Regions from separate parts of the Citrobacter sp. KH_055_1 genome, predicted to be linked through region 1. Evidence: predicted binding sites of a transcription regulator. Region 1 holds the regulator's gene; the other holds the start of a gene.
What was found. Region 1 encodes CRP, which controls carbon source genes, mostly activating them, when cyclic AMP is high. Its sites were predicted from a motif close to ATGTGANNNNNNTCACAT; they were not measured.

Region 1 (6,178 bases):
CCCACTGGCAGCGTCTGGAATTACCCGACGGCGACTTTGTCGATCTGGCATGGAGTGAAGATCCGCATCAGGCGAAGCACAAACCGCGTCTGGTGGTTTTTCACGGTCTGGAAGGTAGCCTGAACAGCCCGTACGCCCACGGTCTGATTGAGGCGGCGCAAAAACGCGGCTGGTTAGGCGTGGTGATGCATTTTCGCGGCTGCAGCGGCGAGCCGAATCGCCTGAACCGCATTTATCACTCCGGTGAGACCGAGGACGGTACCTGGTTTTTACGCTGGCTGGAGCGCGAGTTCGGCCGCGTGCCAACCGCAGCGGTCGGCTACTCGCTCGGTGGCAACATGCTGGCCTGCCTGTTGGCCAAAGAAGGGAACGCTATCCCGATTGATGCCGCGGTTATTGTCTCCGCCCCCTTCGTGCTGGAAGCCTGTAGTTATCATATGGAAAAAGGGTTCTCCCGCGTTTACCAGCGCTATCTGCTTAATCTGTTAAAAGCCAATGCCTCGCGTAAGCTCGAAGCTTATCCTGGCTCGCTGCCGGTAAGCCTGGCACAGCTGAAGTCCCTGCGCCGCATTCGTGACTTTGACGATCTGATCACCGCCAAAATCCACGGTTTTGCCGATGCGATAGACTATTATCGTCAGTGTAGCGCCATGCCACTACTCAACCTGATCGCCAAACCGACGCTGATTATTCACGCCAAGGACGATCCTTTTATGGATCACCACGTGATCCCCAAACCGGAAAATCTGCCCTCACAGGTGGAATATCAGTTAACCGAGCACGGTGGACACGTCGGGTTTATTAGCGGCACGCTGCGCCATCCTGAGATGTGGCTGGAATCCCGTATCCCCGACTGGCTGACAACGTATCTGGAGGCATAATCATGCAGATCCCCTGGCAGGACTTATCCCCTGAAGCGCTGGACAATCTGATTGAAAGCTTTGTCTTGCGCGAAGGCACCGATTATGGTGAACATGAACGTTCGCTCGAACAAAAAGTCGCCGACGTCCGACGCCAGTTACAATCTGGCGAAGCTGTACTGGTATGGTCAGAACTGCATGAAACGGTCAACATTATGCCGCGAAAACAGTTTCGCGAATAACCCGCAGCCGGCGGCTGACTATAATAAAAACTAACCTATCCATGGAGTTATTATGTCTGCCAAACATCCGGTGATTGCGGTAACAGGATCCAGCGGCGCGGGGACCACCACCACCAGCCTCGCGTTTCGTAAAATTTTCGCCCAGTTAAATCTGCGCGCCGCCGAGGTGGAAGGCGACAGTTTTCACCGCTATACCCGTCCGGAGATGGACATGGCGATCCGCAAAGCGCGCGACGCCGGGCGACACATCAGTTACTTCGGCCCCGAAGCCAACGACTTCGGCCTGCTGGAACAAACCTTCAGCGAATACGGCCAGACCGGCAAAGGCCAGTCACGAAAATATCTGCACACCTACGATGAAGCCGTACCGTGGAATCAGGTTCCGGGAACGTTTACCCCGTGGCAGCCGCTGCCTGAACCCACAGACGTCTTATTCTATGAAGGCCTGCACGGTGGCGTGGTGACGCCGCAGCAAAACGTGGCGCGGCATGTTGATCTGCTGGTCGGCGTGGTACCGATCGTCAATCTGGAGTGGATCCAGAAGCTGACCCGCGACACCAGCGAGCGCGGTCACTCCCGCGAGGCGGTAATGGATTCGGTGGTACGTTCAATGGACGACTACATTAATTACATCACCCCGCAGTTTTCCCGTACGCATATTAACTTCCAGCGTGTACCGACCGTCGACACCTCCAATCCTTTTGCCGCCAAAAGCATTCCGTCACTGGATGAAAGCTTTGTAGTGATTCATTTTCGTAATCTGGAAGGCATCGACTTCCCGTGGCTGCTGGCGATGCTGCAGGGCTCATTCATTTCCCATATCAATACATTAGTGGTGCCGGGCGGCAAGATGGGGCTGGCGATGGAATTGATTATGCTGCCGCTGGTCCAGCGACTGATGGAAGGCAAAAAAATCGAGTAAAGCGTGGGAAGTGCCCGATGGCGTTACGCTTATCGGGCCTACAAATCAACATCATCCATCCGGCATCAGGGATTACGCGGCAATCACTTCATAGGAATGGGTAATATTCACCGCTTTTTCCAGCATCAGCGCCACGGAGCAGTATTTTTCCGCGGAGAGATCGACGGCGCGAGACACCGAAGCGTCTTTCAGATCGTTGCCGGTAACGATGAAATGCAGATTAATATGGGTAAACAGACGCGGCGCTTCTTCACGACGCTCGGAAGTGAGCTTCACTTCGCAGTTGGTCACATCCTGACGACCCTTTTGCAGGATCGACACCACATCAATGGCGCTACAGCCACCCGCAGCCATGAGTACCATTTCCATCGGGCTCGGCGCTTTATCACCGGAGTTACCGTCCATCAAGATTTGGTGGCCTGAGGCGGACTCACCGAGGAAGGTTAACCCCTCAACCCACTTTACACGCGCTTGCATATTTCGTAACTCCAATGTTTCAATTTTCCTGACAGATTACGCGTACATAACAATTCTCGCAACGGAAGGCGACCTGAGTCATGCTGAAGCGAGACACCAGGAGACACACGGCGAAAGCTATGCTAAAACAGTCAGGATGCTACAGTAATACATTGACGTACTGCATGTATGCAGAGGACATCACATTACAGGCTGCAGTTCACTTTTTAGCAGCCCCTTTCCCAGGTAGCGGGAAGCATATTTTTGCAACCCCAGAGGCAGCGTCGTGTTCTGACTCTGGAGACAGCTTATAACAGAGGATAACCGCGCATGGTGCTTGGCAAACCGCAAACAGACCCGACTCTCGAATGGTTCTTGTCTCATTGCCATATTCATAAGTACCCATCGAAGAGCACGCTGATTCACCAGGGTGAAAAAGCGGAAACGTTGTATTACATCGTTAAAGGCTCAGTGGCAGTGCTGATCAAAGATGAAGAAGGGAAAGAAATGATCCTCTCTTATCTGAATCAGGGCGATTTCATTGGTGAATTAGGCCTGTTTGAAGAAGGCCAGGAACGTAGCGCCTGGGTACGTGCCAAAACCGCATGTGAAGTTGCTGAAATTTCATACAAAAAATTTCGTCAATTAATCCAGGTTAACCCGGATATTCTGATGCGCCTGTCTTCTCAGATGGCTCGTCGCCTGCAGGTAACGTCCGAAAAAGTAGGCAACCTGGCCTTCCTGGATGTCACCGGTCGTATCGCCCAGACCCTGTTGAACCTGGCGAAACAACCTGACGCGATGACCCACCCGGACGGCATGCAGATCAAAATCACCCGTCAGGAAATTGGCCAGATCGTTGGCTGCTCCCGTGAAACCGTTGGTCGTATCCTGAAAATGCTGGAAGATCAGAACCTGATCTCCGCGCACGGTAAGACCATCGTCGTCTACGGCACGCGTTAACCTCGTCGAAATGGCGCGTTACCTGGTAATGCGCCATTTTTGTTTGCACCGATGTGGCGAAGACTGATTTATCACCCCGAGATCAACTACGCACTACGACAAACGCTGGTGCTGTGTTTACCCGTGGCTGTCGGTCTTATCATCGGTCAGCTTCATCTGGGACTGCTATTCTCCCTCGTCCCCGCCTGCTGCAACATTGCCGGTCTTGATACCCCGCATAAGCGATTTTTTAAACGCTTAGTTATTGGCGCGTCACTGTTTGCCGGATGTAGCCTGATCATGCAGCTATTGCTGGCAGAAAGCATTGCGCTCCCGCTGATCCTTACCGGCCTGACGCTGGTTCTCGGCGTGACCGCCGAGTTAAGCCCGCTGCATGCACGACTGCTGCCCGCCTCACTGATTGCGGCAATTTTCACGCTAAGCCTGGCTGGCAACATGCCGGTCTGGGAACCGCTGCTGATCTATGCGCTGGGAACTTTGTGGTACGGCGCGTTCAACTGGTTCTGGTTCTGGCTGTGGCGTGAGCAGCCGCTGCGCGAATCGCTCAGCCTGTTATATCGCGAACTGGCCGATTACTGTGAAGCGAAATACAGCCTGCTAACCCAGCACGTCGATCCCGAAAAAGCGCTGCCCCCGCTGCTGGTTCGCCAGCAAAAAGCGGTGGATCTGATCACCCAGTGCTATCAGCAAATGCATATGCTGTCGGCGCATCACAACAACGAGTACAAACGCCTGCTACGGGCCTTTCAGGAGGCGCTGGATTTGCAGGAGCATATTTCCGTCAGCCTGCATCAACCAGAAGAGGTGCAGAAGCTGGTCGAACGCAGTCATGCAGAACAGGTGATTCGCTGGAATGCGCGCACCGTCGCCGACCGGTTACGCGTACTGGCAGATGACATTCTGTATCACCGCTTACCAACACGCTTTTCGATGGAAAAACAGATTGGCACGCTGGAGAAAATTGCCAACCAGCACCCGGAAAACCCGGTCGGGCAGTTTTGCTACTGGCACTTTAGCCGCATTGCCCGCGTGCTACGCACCCAGCGTCCGCTGTATGCCCGAGATTTAATGGCCGACAAACAGCGCCGCCTGCCGTTACTCCCGGCCCTGAAAAACTATCTGTCGCTGAAATCTCCCGCGTTGCGTAATGCCGGGCGTATCAGCGTCATGCTGAGCATCGCCAGCCTGATGGGCAGCGCCTTACACCTGCCCAAACCTTATTGGATCCTGATGACGGTCCTGTTCGTCACGCAAAATGGCTACGGTGCCACGCGGGTACGCATTCTGCATCGTTCGCTGGGTACGCTTGTCGGGCTGGTGATTGCCGGCGTCACGCTGCACTTTCATATTCCGGAAGGGTTTACGCTGGCTGCCATGCTGGTCATCACCCTCGTCAGCTATCTGATCATGCGCAAAAACTACGGCTGGGCCACCGTCGGGTTTACGGTTACGGCGGTGTATACCCTGCAGTTGCTGACGCTGAACGGAGAACAGTTTATTGTGCCGCGCTTTGTCGATACGGTGCTGGGCTGTTTGATTGCCTTTGGCGGCACGCTCTGGCTGTGGCCACAGTGGCAAAGCGGCCTGCTGCGCAAAAACGCCCACGACGCTCTGGAAGCTGACCAGGAAGCTATTCGCCTGATCCTCAGCAACGATCCACAGGCCACACCGCTGGCGTATCAGCGTATGCGGGTCAACCAGGCGCATAACACGCTGTTTAACTCACTGAACCAGGCGATGCAGGAGCCAGGATTTAACTCACATTACCTGGCCGATATGAAACTGTGGGTCACGCACAGCCAGTTCATCGTCGAACATATTAATGCGATGACCACGCTGGCCCGGGAACACACCATGTTGACGCCGGATTTGGCGCAGCGGTATCTGCAGTCCTGTGAAATTGCGATTCAGCGTTGTCAGCAGCGGCTGGAATATGACGGGCCGGGGAGCTCCGGTGATGTGAATATTCTCGAGTCGTCGGAGATGCTGTCCCACGGTCCATTAAGTACCCTGGAGCAGCATCTGCAACGTATACTGGGGCATCTGAATACCATGCACACCATTTCGTCGGTGGCATGGCGTCAACGCCCGCACCACGGTATCTGGCTGAGCCGCCGGTTGCGGGATATGAAAGGTTAAGATCGACTGCCGGATGCGCTACGCTTATCCGGCCTACGAATCACACCTTACCCTGTAGGCCGGATAAGGCGTTTACGCCGCCATCCGGCAATCAACCAATCAGCCCACCACCTTCGCCACCGCTTGCGCAAAGCGCTGCATCCCTTCATCGATATCCGCCTCTTCCACCACCAGCGATGGCGCAAAACGCATCACATCCGGCCCCGCGTTCAGTACCATAACGCCTTCATGAGCAGCGGCGTAGAGGAAATCACGCGCCCGACCTTTGAACTGCGGTTTCAGCTCCGCGCCAATCAGCAGTCCCATACCGCGAATATCGCTAAAAATGTCATACTGAGCATCTATTTTCTGTAAATGCGCAACAAATGCCTGACGTTTGACCTGAATACCGTCCAGCACGTCCGGCGTGTTGATAATATCGAACGCCGTCTCTGCAACCGCACAGGCCAGCGGGTTACCGCCGTAGGTTGAACCGTGCGAACCGACATGGAACGCAGAAGCGATTTCCTGAGTGGTCAACATCGCGCTCACCGGGAAACCGCCGCCGAGGGCTTTGGCGCTGGTCAGGATATCCGGCGTCACGCCGTAGTGCATAT
Region 2 (6,178 bases), 400 kb from region 1:
AAACGCAATATGAATAACGTCCATATCATGCAGTTTTAAAGGCTTTTGTAGCAGCAACGTCACTACCGCCGTATTAACGTCTGCAGGTAAATCATAATGTGGACGACGGCTGAACATCCCACCCTGGCGAATAACGGTAAAGGCGGTTTTATCGCTCTGTTGCTGCTGTAACTGGAGGCGGCGCTGCACAATCGCGCCGAGGCGCGTTAGCATTGATTGCTGCTGCCAGGCGTGTCCGGTCATCAATATTTCAATCTGCTGCTGCATCAGTTTCAGGCTTTGTGCGTCGTACCACAGGCAATCTTTCAACAGGATAAGATCGATAGGCGCAACCGCATCACGTCCGCTAAAGAAGGCGCTGGCCTGCAACAGGCGGATCGCTTTTTTCCAGCGACGGTCAGAGACGTAAGGAGCGTTCGGTAGTGCATCCAACTGCTGGCGCAGCGTATAGACCAACTCAAAGACGCGATCGGGAAGCGTGATGGTGCCGATATCTTTTTGCCACTGGTAATACTCTTCATCGGTCACCTGTAACGTTGCCGGAACAGGGTTGTCGCTTTCATCCTGCTGGCTTAACAACATGGAGCGGAAGTTGGCCTTGTCCTGCACCTTGTCCAGCCACAGGCGAATTAGCATACGGTCGTACAGTGCTTCCAGGCTGCTGTCTGCTTCAGGCAGTTCGTTGGAGGCCGCCACCAGCAGACGCATCGGGATTTTTTCCTCAAACGCGCCGTTGCGGAAGTGGCGTTCGTTAATGGCGGTCAGCAGGGTGTTGAGGATGGCCGGGCCCGCCTTCCAGATTTCATCCAGAAAAACGATTTCAGCTTCGGGAAGATAACCCGCCGTTAAGCGCTCATAGCGCCCTTCATCTTTCAGGGCCTGAATAGATAGCGGGCCGAAGACTTCTTCTGGCGTGGAGAAGCGCGTCATCAAATATTCGAAAGCGCGCGCATTTTTAAACGCAAACTTCAGCCGACGTGCAATTAAGCTTTTTGCGATCCCTGGCGGGCCGAGTAAGAACACACTCTCACCGCTAAGCGCCGCCAGCAGGCACAGACGAATGGCGTGGCTACGTTCATAGAGTCCCTTTTCCAGCGCATTGCTCAGACGGGAAATTCTTTCCGCTAATAAATGTGGGTGAGCCATAATGAAGTGGCGTCCTTTCGCCAAATGTACTGCGTAAACTGCGAGTATAGATGCTTCACACCAGTGCAGTAATAGACTGAAGGTGCGCTTATTTTTCTTTGAGCCAGATTAATCTGGTCTCATTTAGGGGTACGATTTTGCGATTAATCGTGCATACTGTGCGCCTTTTTGTGGGCCAAGGGACTACGCACACATTTCTTATATATACACCAAATCAATCAAGCTGCACGAAGACGGTAAATGAGTTATCTCCTGGGATGGGCGGAATAACGAGTGAAGCCAATGGAAGCGGCCTGAAGAATGACGTGTATAAACGAAAGACGAGTCTATGAGCACTGATAATAAGCAATCATTGTCTGCGATTACCCTTGCAGCGATTGGGGTTGTCTACGGTGATATTGGTACCAGCCCACTTTATACACTCCGTGAATGTTTGTCTGGGCAGTTCGGTTTTGGCGTTGAACGTGATGCCGTGTTTGGTTTTCTCTCGCTGATTTTCTGGCTGCTGATCTTTGTTGTCTCCATCAAGTACCTGACGTTTGTCATGCGTGCGGATAACGCCGGAGAAGGCGGGATCCTGACGCTAATGTCACTGGCCGGGCGTAATACGTCGGCGCGAACGACCTCAATGCTGGTCATTATGGGGTTGATAGGCGGCAGCTTCTTCTATGGTGAGGTGGTGATTACGCCGGCTATTTCGGTGATGTCGGCGATCGAAGGTCTGGAGATCGTGGCACCGCAACTGGATACCTGGATTGTTCCGCTCTCTATTATTGTCCTGACACTGCTGTTTATGATTCAAAAGCACGGTACTGGTACCGTGGGTAAGCTTTTTGCACCTATTATGCTGGTTTGGTTCCTGGTGTTGGCGGTGTTGGGCGTACGTAGCATTATTGCTAACCCGGAAGTGCTGCAGGCGTTAAATCCAATGTGGGCGGTGCATTTCTTCCTCGAATATAAAACGCTGTCGTTTATTGCGCTGGGCGCGGTGGTGCTGTCGATCACCGGCGTTGAAGCGCTGTACGCGGATATGGGCCACTTTGGTAAGTTCCCCATTCGCCTGGCGTGGTTCTCTGTAGTGTTACCTTCGCTGGTGCTGAACTATTTTGGCCAGGGTGCATTGCTGTTAAAACATCCGGAAGCGATCAAAAACCCGTTCTTCCTGCTGGCACCGGACTGGGCGTTGATTCCCCTGCTGATCCTTGCCGCGCTGGCCACGGTTATTGCCTCGCAGGCGGTGATCTCTGGCGTATTCTCATTGACGCGGCAGGCGGTACGTCTGGGATATCTGTCGCCGATGCGTATCATCCACACTTCAGAGATGGAGTCAGGGCAAATCTATATTCCGTTCGTCAACTGGATGCTGTACATCGCCGTGGTGATTGTGATCGTCAGCTTTGAGCACTCCAGTAACCTGGCTGCCGCGTACGGTATTGCGGTAACGGGGACGATGGTGCTGACGTCTATTCTGTCGACAACCGTGGCGCGCAAAAACTGGCACTGGAATAAATACTTTGTGTTCCTGATTCTGGTGGCCTTCCTGTGCATTGATATCCCGCTGTTCTCCGCGAACCTTGATAAGCTGATTTCTGGTGGTTGGCTGCCGCTGACTCTGGGTCTGGTGATGTTCACCATCATGACCACCTGGAAAAGCGAGCGCTTCCGTCTGCTGCGTCGTATGCATGAACACGGTAATTCTCTGGAGGCGATGATTGCTTCTCTGGAGAAATCGCCGCCGGTACGCGTGCCTGGCACAGCGGTGTATATGTCCCGTGCCATGAATGTCATCCCGTTTGCGCTTATGCATAACCTCAAACATAACAAGGTGCTGCATGAACGCGTGATCCTGCTGACGCTGCGTACAGAAGATGCACCGTATGTTCATAATGTGCGTAGGGTGCAAATTGAGCAGCTGTCGCCGACCTTCTGGCGCGTGGTGGCCAGCTACGGCTGGCGCGAAACACCAAACGTAGAGGAAGTGTTCCATCGCTGCGGGCTGGAAGGCCTAAGCTGTCGGATGATGGAAACCTCGTTCTTCATGTCGCACGAGTCGCTGATTGTCGGCAAACGTCCGTGGTATTTACGCCTGCGCGGCAAATTGTATCTGCTGTTGCAGCGCAATGCGCTACGTGCACCGGACCAGTTTGAGATCCCACCTAACCGGGTGATTGAGCTCGGGACGCAGGTCGAGATTTAACGTTACCGACGCCCTCTTTCTTCATGAAAGGGGGCGTTTTGTTTTCCCCCTCACATTTTCCTTTCTTCTGATGATACGGCTTGCGAAACGTTTCGATGACGATCACATTTTCGTAACGTCATGGTGGTTTTATGTGCATTCTTCAGACTAAACTTATCACCAGCGAAACGTTTCGCTAGTGGGGAAAGAAAATGAAGAAAGGCACGGTACTCAACTCTGAAATTTCATCGGTGATCTCCCGTCTGGGGCATACCGATACGCTGGTGGTGTGTGATGCGGGTTTACCCATCCCAAATAGTACTACGCGTATCGATATGGCATTAACCCAGGGCGTACCTTCTTTTATGCAGGTACTGGACGTGGTCACGCGTGAAATGCAGGTCGAGTCGGCCATTCTCGCGACGGAAATCAAACAACATAATCCGCAACTCCACGAAACGTTGCTCAGCCACATTGAGCAACTGCAACAACACCAGGGAAATACCATAGAAATTCGTTACACCACGCATGAACAATTCAAAAAACAAACCGCAGACAGTCAGGCGGTAATTCGCAGCGGAGAATGTTCTCCGTATGCGAATATCATTCTTTGTGCTGGCGTCACGTTCTGAGGCCATCATGAACGCACTACTGCAACTCAAAGGGATCGATAAAGCGTTCCCGGGCGTTAAAGCGCTATCCGGCGCCGCGTTGAATGTTTACTCCGGCCGCGTTATGGCGCTGGTGGGCGAAAACGGCGCGGGCAAATCCACCATGATGAAAGTCCTGACTGGTATCTACACTCGTGATGCCGGTTCGTTATTGTGGCTGGGGAAAGAAACCACCTTTAACGGTCCTAAATCCTCTCAGGAAGCAGGGATCGGCATCATTCACCAGGAACTGAACCTGATCCCGCAACTCACCATCGCCGAGAACATTTTCCTCGGCCGTGAGTTTGTGAATCGCTTTGGCAAAATCGACTGGAAGAAGATGTATGCCGAAGCAGACCAGTTGCTGGCTAAACTTAATCTGCGTTTTAAAAGCGACAAGTTGGTCGGTGAGCTATCGATTGGCGATCAGCAGATGGTTGAAATCGCCAAAGTGCTGAGCTTTGAATCCCGGGTCATCATTATGGATGAACCGACGGATGCGTTGACGGATACCGAAACCGAATCCCTGTTCCGCGTGATCCGTGAACTGAAATCTCAGGGACGCGGCATTGTCTATATTTCTCACCGCATGAAAGAGATTTTCGAAATTTGTGATGATGTGACGGTGTTCCGCGATGGGCAGTTTATTGCCGAACGTGAAGTGGCCTCACTGACCGAAGATTCACTCATTGAAATGATGGTGGGACGTAAGCTGGAAGATCAGTACCCGCGGCTGGATAAAGCACCTGGTGATGTGCGCCTGAAGGTCGATAACTTGTGCGGCCCTGGAGTGCATGATGTGTCATTCACGCTGCGTAAAGGTGAGATCCTTGGCGTGTCGGGTCTGATGGGTGCTGGACGTACCGAATTGATGAAAGTGCTGTACGGCGCGCTGCCGCGCACCAGTGGTTACGTCACGCTTGACGGGCATGAAGTGGTTACGCGTTCTGAACAGGATGGGCTGGCCAACGGCATCGTCTATATTTCTGAAGACCGCAAACGCGACGGCTTAGTGCTGGGCATGTCGGTGAAAGAGAACATGTCGTTGACCGCATTGCGTTACTTCAGCCGTGCGGGCGGCAGTCTGAAACACAAAGATGAGCAGCAGGCGGTGGGCGATTTTATCCGTCTGTTCAATGTGAAAACGCCCTCGATGGAACAGGCAATCGGCCTGCTCTCCGGTGGCAATCAGCAAAAAGTGGCGATTGCGCGTGGTTTGATGACCCGGCCCAAAGTGCTGATCCTCGATGAACCCACGCGCGGCGTGGACGTTGGGGCTAAAAAAGAGATTTACCAGCTAATCAACCAGTTTAAGGCTGATGGGCTGAGCATCATTCTGGTCTCTTCGGAGATGCCAGAAGTATTGGGCATGAGCGATCGCATTATCGTCATGCATGAAGGGCATCTCGGCGGTGAATTCACTCGCGAGCAGGCCACTCAGGAAGTATTAATGGCTGCCGCTGTGGGCAAGCTTAATCGCGTGAATCAGGAGTAAAAAAGATGACTACCCAGGCTGTTTCTGGTCGCCGTTATTTCACTAAAGCATGGCTTCTGGAGCAAAAGTCGCTCATCGCTCTGTTAGTGCTGATCGCGATTGTTTCCACCATGAGCCCCAACTTTTTTACCGTTAATAACCTGTTCAACATTCTCCAGCAAACGTCGGTTAACGCCATCATGGCCGTTGGTATGACGCTGGTTATTCTGACGTCGGGTATCGATCTGTCTGTGGGTTCGCTACTGGCGCTTACCGGTGCCGTTGCTGCTTCGATTGTGGGTCTTGAAGTCAACGCGTTGGTGGCCGTTGCCGCTGCGCTGGCGTTAGGTGCGGCGGTTGGTGCCGTGACTGGCGTTATTGTGGCAAAAGGCCGCGTCCAGGCGTTTATCGCCACGCTGGTGATGATGCTGCTGCTGCGCGGCGTCACCATGGTGTACACCAACGGCAGTCCGGTAAACACCGGCTTTACCGACAATGCCGATCTGTTTGGCTGGTTTGGTATTGGTCGTCCGTTAGGCGTCCCTACGCCAGTATGGATCATGGGGATTGTCTTCCTGGCCGCGTGGTACATGCTGCACCATACCCGTCTGGGTCGATATATTTATGCGCTGGGCGGTAACGAAGCGGCAACGCGTCTGTCCGGTATCAGCGTCAATAAGATCAAAATTATCGTTTATTCACTCTGTGGGCTGCTGGCATCGCTGGCAGGCA

Region 2: a site for CRP is predicted at 3,434-3,451, ahead of rbsD (D-ribose pyranase). Genes of this name have one in related genera too.

Annotation. Positions count from the first base shown of each region.
Region 1 is NZ_CM174473.1:353,826-360,003, reverse strand. Features, by position in the region: partial or broken gene AC3ITF_RS01710 (hydrolase) at 1-881, shown strand, start outside; gene AC3ITF_RS01705 (YheU family protein) at 884-1,102, shown strand; gene AC3ITF_RS01700 (phosphoribulokinase) at 1,155-2,024, shown strand; gene AC3ITF_RS01695 (OsmC family protein) at 2,097-2,501, opposite strand; gene crp (cAMP-activated global transcriptional regulator CRP) at 2,811-3,443, shown strand; gene AC3ITF_RS01685 (YccS/YhfK family putative transporter) at 3,495-5,582, shown strand; gene argD (bifunctional acetylornithine/succinyldiaminopimelate transaminase) at 5,682-6,178, opposite strand, start outside.
Region 2 is NZ_CM174473.1:4,723,808-4,729,985, reverse strand. Features, by position in the region: gene ravA (ATPase RavA) at 1-1,146, opposite strand, end outside; gene kup (low affinity potassium transporter Kup) at 1,475-3,343, shown strand; gene rbsD (D-ribose pyranase) at 3,535-3,954, shown strand; gene rbsA (ribose ABC transporter ATP-binding protein RbsA) at 3,962-5,467, shown strand; gene rbsC (ribose ABC transporter permease) at 5,473-6,178, shown strand, end outside.